2 regions of the Salmonella sp. GDC200615 genome follow, and region 1 is predicted to be linked to the other one. Evidence: predicted binding sites of a transcription regulator. Region 1 holds the regulator's gene; the other holds the start of a gene.

Evidence for each region. Region 1 encodes PhoB, which activates phosphate uptake and scavenging genes when phosphate is short. Its sites were predicted from a motif close to CTGTCATAAAACTGNCNNAT; they were not measured.
Region 2: the regulator PhoB is predicted to act here: its motif matches at 1,870-1,889, upstream of uvrB (excinuclease ABC subunit UvrB).

What each region holds. Positions count from the first base shown of each region.
Region 1 covers NZ_CP192247.1:3,454,014-3,457,439, forward strand. The annotation lists gene phoR (phosphate regulon sensor histidine kinase PhoR) at 337-1,632, opposite strand; gene phoB (phosphate response regulator transcription factor PhoB) at 1,702-2,391, opposite strand; gene sbcD (exonuclease subunit SbcD) at 2,604-3,426, shown strand, end outside.
Region 2 covers NZ_CP192247.1:3,063,483-3,066,908, forward strand. The annotation lists gene uvrB (excinuclease ABC subunit UvrB) at 1-1,639, opposite strand, end outside; gene bioD (dethiobiotin synthase) at 2,290-2,976, opposite strand; gene bioC (malonyl-ACP O-methyltransferase BioC) at 2,969-3,426, opposite strand, start outside.

The sequences.
Region 1 (3,426 bases):
GGCGTTTTTTATCAATTTCAGCGGGAAAAGCTCCCGGACCGATGCGGCGAAGAATTGTTTTTCGATTTACCGCGCAAATGCAGTCGTAATGACAGCACCTGAAGCGCAATTTAAACGCTTATAACGTTTTAAAGCAAGGTGGGATCTAAAAACCAGATGAATATAGCGATATGAAATTTACAACCAGAATAAAACACCATTCTCATGAAAAAGTTATGGCTAATCATGCGAACAAAAAATCACCAAACGTTGAATGTTTCAACGAGCCCGTCTTAACTGCAAAGAAAATAAGCCAGCATCCGCTGGCTTATGGAAAGTTATACTTACGAAAGGCAATTAATCGCTATTTTTGGCAATTAGACGTTCCGGCAGCACAAAGCTAAATCGCGTTCCTTTGCCAGGCGAACTGTCGATTTCAAGGCGGCTTTCATGGTGATTCAACGCATGTTTCACAATCGCCAATCCCAGGCCGCTGCCGCCCGTTTGCCGCGAACGCGCTTTATCGACGCGGTAGAAGCGTTCGGTCAGACGAGGAATATGCTCGGCAGCAATCCCCGGACCGTTATCTTGAATGCAAAATTCAGCGCCATGCACGACACGTCGCCAGCTCACCGTAATATGCGTTCCCGCCGGCGTATGGTTTACCGCGTTATACACCAGGTTTGAGATCGCGCTACGTAGCTGCTCTTCGTTGCCCAGAACGCTAAGACTATCGTCGACCTCAAACGTAAAGGTATGTTTCTGCTGGCTGAGCGTCTGCGCTTCACGCTCCACGACCCGCAGCATCATCGGTACATCCACTTTTTCATTTAATAACAGCGCCGGGGCCGCCTCAATTTTAGACAGCGTAAGCAGTTGTTTTACCAGCCCTTCCATACGATACGTTTGCTCGCGCATCGTATGCAGCGCTTTCTCTCGCGTCGCCCCTTCCAGCGCCTGTTCCTGCATCATTTCCAGATAGCCTTGCAATACCGTCAAGGGCGTACGCAACTCATGGCTAACGTTGGCGAAAAAGTTACGTCTGGCGCCTTCAAGCTGATGCATTTGCGTCACATCGCGCGCCACCATCAGGAGTTGTTTATCGGTATAAGGCATGACGCGGATCTCCAGGTGCCGCCCGGTATTGAGCACCAAATGAAGCGGACGGGTGAAATCACGCGTTTTTAAATACTGGGTAAACTCCGGATAACGCAGTAGATTGAGAATATTCTGCCCGTTGTCATCCGGCCAGCGTAGCCCCAGTATCTGTTGCGCCAAACCGTTACACCAAAAAATGCCGCCCTCTTCTGTGGTCAGTACCACGGAATCAGGCAGCGACTCCGCGCCACTGCGAAAACGTTTAATCAGGTTCCCCAGCTCGCGGCGACGCTTCTTATTTCGCAACTGCATCTGGTGTAAACCGTATAACAGCGGTTCCCAACTTCCCCGTCCCGGCGGCGGCGTCATACTTCTGTCGACCCAAAGCCACCAGGAGAGGCGTAACAAATTCCAGAAATGCCAGACAAGCAGTCCCGTCACCGCCGCCAGTAAAAACCACGGCAGATAACCAAAAAAAGCGCTAAGGATAAGCGCGGGGATGCAACAGAGCACCAGCTCCAGCACCAGCCTTTTCCATGACAGCCGTTCCAGCACGCGTCATACTCCCTCAAGAATGGAAAGCCTTCTCCGCCAGAAACCTGTGTTCTACTGGCGGAAAAGGCATTAAAAGCGGGTCGAAAAACGATACCCTGTCCCGCGTACCGTTTGCACCATCCGGTCGTGGCCGCTGTGCTCCAGCGCCTTACGCAAACGGCGAATATGCACGTCGACCGTCCGGTCTTCAACGTACACATTGGTGCCCCAGACATGATTGAGTAGCTGCTCGCGACTGTAAACCCGTTCCGGGTGCGTCATAAAGAAATGGAGTAATTTAAATTCGGTCGGCCCCATATCCAGCGGGCTGTCGCCGGTCATCACGCGGTGAGAGCCGGGATCAAGGCTCAGTCCCTGCATCTCGATCACCTCTTCGACCGCCATCGGCGAGATGCGCCGCATAACGGCTTTAATGCGCGCCACCAACTCCTTGGGGGAAAACGGCTTGGTAATGTAATCGTCAGCGCCGGTTTCCAGCCCGCGCACACGATCTTCTTCCTCACCTCTTGCGGTCAGCATAACCACAGGAATATCCCGGGTCATGGCTTCACGTTTGAGATGTTTAATAAACTGTAACCCTGACCCGCCGGGCAACATCCAGTCAAGAAGGATGAGATCCGGCCAGGGTTCATTAAGTTTATTCACCGCACTGTCATAATCTTCGGCTTCTACGGGCTGAAAGCCATTTTGTTCGAGCACGAAGCACACCATTTCACGGATCGGCGCCTCATCTTCTACGACCAGAATACGTCTCGCCATAATTTGCCCTGTTAGTCGTTAGTTATCAATGCCGCGCCATTATGCGTCAGATTTATGACAGATTTATGAAAAAAAGGCGGCATTGACAGCATGTTGATGATTTATGACACCGGTGAAACCGTGCATTACCGTGTACCGGCGGTAAATTGCGCCCAAAAATGGAAGGGATGACGTGTATAATCCCGTTCACGCTTTTTTTGCATGGAACAATTATGCGCATCCTCCACACCTCTGACTGGCATCTGGGACAAAATTTCTACAGTAAAAGCCGCGCCGCGGAGCATCAGGCTTTTCTGGACTGGCTGCTGGAGACCGCGCAGGCCCATCAGGTGGATGCCATTATTGTCGCTGGCGATATTTTTGATACCGGTTCGCCGCCAAGCTATGCCCGAGAACTTTATAACCGTTTCGTCGTTAATTTACAGCAAACGGGCTGTCATCTGGTGGTGCTGGCCGGTAATCATGATTCCGTCGCCACGCTAAACGAGTCGCGCGACATTCTGGCGTTTCTCAATACAACCGTGATCGCCAGCGCGGGCTATGCGCCGCGGCTACTTCATCGTCGCGACGGTTCTCCGGGCGCCGTACTGTGCCCCATTCCCTTTTTGCGCCCGCGCGACATTATTACCAGTCAGGCGGGGTTATCCGGCAGCGAGAAACAGCAGCAACTTCTTCATGCGATTGCCGATTATTATCAACAGCAGTATCAGGAAGCGTGCCAGCTACGCGGCGAACGAAAGCTGCCGGTTATCGCGACGGGACATTTAACCACCGTCGGCGCCAGCAAAAGCGATGCGGTTCGCGACATTTATATCGGTACGCTGGATGCCTTTCCGGCGCAGCATTTCCCCCCCGCAGATTATATCGCATTAGGACACATTCACCGCGCGCAATGTGTCGGCGGCACGGAGCATATCCGCTATTGCGGCTCGCCCATCGCCCTCAGCTTTGATGAGTGCGGCAAAAGCAAATGCGTGCATCTGGTGACCTTCGACCAGGGGAAATGGCAAAGCACCGAAAGTCTGGCTGTCCCCG
Region 2 (3,426 bases), 390 kb from region 1:
TAACGTTACGCGCCGCGCGCCCTATGGTCTGAATCAGGGAGCGCTCGGAGCGCAGGAAGCCCTCTTTATCGGCGTCCAGAATCGCCACCAGCGAGACTTCCGGCATATCCAGCCCTTCGCGCAGCAGGTTAATCCCCACCAGAACGTCAAACTCGCCCAGACGCAAATCGCGGATGATTTCCATGCGCTCCACGGTATCAATATCTGAGTGCAGGTAACGCACGCGCTCGCCGTGCTCTTCCAGATATTCGGTCAAATCTTCCGCCATCCGTTTGGTAAGCGTAGTGACAAGGACACGCTCATTAATGGCCGCACGCTGACGAATTTCGGACAGCAGATCGTCCACCTGGGTCGCCACCGGACGCACTTCAATAATCGGGTCCAGCAGCCCGGTCGGTCGCACGACCTGATCCACCACCTCATCACCAGATTTTTCCAGCTCATAGTTGCCGGGCGTGGCGGAAACATAGATAGTTTGCGGCGCTAAGGCTTCAAACTCCTCAAACTTCAGCGGACGGTTATCCAGCGCCGAAGGCAGACGGAAGCCATACTCGACCAGCGTCTCTTTGCGCGCCCGGTCGCCGCGGTACATGCCGCCTATCTGCGGGATGGTGACATGAGACTCATCCACCACCAGCAGTCCGTCGGCGGGCAGATAATCGAACAAGGTTGGCGGCGGTTCGCCCGGCCCGCGGCCCGACAGAAAGCGGGAATAGTTTTCAATGCCTGAGCAGTAGCCCAGCTCGTTCATCATCTCTAAATCGAACTGCGTGCGCTGGCTTAATCGCTGCTCTTCAAGCAGCTTATTATTCGCCAGCAAGACCTTACGCCTGTCCGCCAGCTCATCTTTTATCTCTTCCATCGCCTGCAGAATACGCTCGCGCGGCGTCACGTAGTGCGTTTTGGGATAGATAGTATAACGTGGCACCGTTGACTCTACCTGCCCGGTTAACGGGTCGAACAGCGACAGGCGTTCCACTTCTTCATCAAACAGCTCAACGCGTAGCGCGATGTCGTCAGATTCAGCCGGGAAGATGTCGATCACTTCGCCGCGCACGCGAAAGGTACCACGCTGAAAAGCTTGATCGTTACGGGTGTATTGCAATTCCGCCAGCCGACGCAAAATCGCGCGCTGGTCAATCAGCATTCCCACCGTCAGATGCAGCATCATTTTCAGGTAGAGATCCGGATCGCCCAGACCGTAAATCGCGGACACGGAAGCCACCACCACGACATCGCGTCGCTCAAGCAACGCTTTCGTTGCCGACAACCGCATTTGCTCAATATGTTCGTTTACCGAAGCGTCTTTTTCGATAAACGTATCCGAACTTGGCACATACGCTTCCGGCTGATAGTAGTCATAGTAGGAGACGAAATACTCCACCGCGTTTTCCGGGAAAAACTCTTTCATTTCGCCGTAGAGCTGCGCCGCCAGGGTTTTATTGGGCGCAAGCACCATCGTTGGCCGCTGCAAGTCCGCAATGACGTTGGCAATGGTGAATGTCTTCCCGGAGCCGGTCACGCCCAATAACGTCTGATGCGCCAGCCCGTCCTCCAGCCCCTCTTCCAGACGACGTATAGCGTCCGGCTGATCGCCAGAAGGTTTAAAAGCGGAATTCAGTTTGAACGGTTTACTCATGAGCGGCTACCTGAAGGAGTGAGCGGGCAGGGATGTAATTTTACTCTCGACGGTGAATATTGCCAATAAAAAATACTGGATGAAAAAACAGTAACACTCCAGTGTATAATGGCTATCGGTAGATACCCCACGCTATTTAGAGGTAAAACATAGACAGTCGCGGGGTAAAATTCCAGCAGTGTGCTGGTTATCCCCAGACCAGAGTCTTTTTTAACATTTGTCAAGTCGGATGATGAAAGTTTTATGTCAACGTATCCTCCTTCCTTTACAACAATTGATTTTATATAACTTGCTGTCTGAAAAGGGATATTTTCTCAAGCCGTCTTTCGCGCCAATTTAGTCGCAGGCCGCGTCGCCTCTCGCTTACGTTGTGTTTTCTAACTCTAATACACAAGGTTATCCACAGGAATAGTGGATAACTGCTTCCAGCCCGTATCCCCTGCCGCCTGGCAAAATCAGCCCCTGACGTTTTCGCCGGGCGATAAAAAAAAATTATCGCTATTTTTGGCAGATTATTGGCTAACGAGAAGGCAAAAATTGAGGCGTAGACGCTCACATTTTGCACATTTTTAGCATGGCGACGTCAGGAGGGTCTGGCGAAAGAACAGCAGGATCGTCTGATCCTGCAAGAAGGCGGTTTTTAAGCGCGGTCAGGCGCGTTCCAGGGGGCTAAGGTCCAGATACTGTCCTGTCGCCGCCTGCGATGGAGAAACGCCCAGCCACGGGATTTCCCCTAACAGCGGGGCCGGTATGACGCGGCGAAGCGTCGCGAGATATTCACCATGACGCGCGCCTGGCGGCTGCATGTCGTTGGCTATCCATCCGACAAGCGGTAATCCGGCCTGTTCTACCGCCAGCGCCGTCAGCATGGCGTGATTAATACAGCCCAGCTTGACGCCAACAACCAGAATCACCGGCAGCTGCTCCGTCTGTACCCAGTCGGCAAACGTCAGCGTGGCAGAGAGCGGTGTAAACCAGCCGCCCGCCCCTTCTGTCAACACCCAGTCTGCCTGCGCCTCCAGCGTTCGTAATCCGCGTGATAACACCGCCGCGTCTATCGCCCGGCCTTCGTCGGCGCTAGCGATGTGGGGAGAAGTAGGCTCGGCAAAAGTATAAGGATTGATAGCGGAATAAGGTTGCGGCAGGCTGCTGTTACGCTGCAAGGCCAGGGCATCGCTATTGCGTAGCCCGTCGGTTGTCATTTCGCTGCCGGAAGCGACGGGCTTATAGCCTACGGTTTGATAACCTAACTGCGTTGCGGCCTGCAATAAGGCGCAACTGGCGACCGTTTTACCGACTTCAGTATCAGTACCGGTCACAAAATAGCGTTTAGTCACGTTCAATCACTCCCATAAAAAGGTGGTACGTCAGCGGATATTTCCCCTGCCGCTGCGGCCATGCCAGTTGAATCTGTCTAAGCCGGGCGCGGGTTAATACATCCGTCTCCCGCCCTTCATGAAGATGGGTGGCGCCAATGCCTTTGAGCGAACGCATCGCGCTCAGGGCATCCTCAAACCACAATGTCATCGCCTGAGTATGACGAGACGCCCGCCAGCCGCGTAGCGCGTGGTCAATGGCCTCTTCCGGCAAAAAGCTATTCGCGTGAGCGCGATTATCGACGGCCTGCCATGCCTGACGCAGCTCCGGCAACGACCCCTGGCACAAGGTGGTAAACGCCACCACGCCGCCGGGCCGTACAACCCGATACAACTCGCTCAACGCATCGCGTAAATCGCCGCACCACTGGACCGCCAGGTTGCTCCAGGCCAGGTCAAAAACGCCGGCGT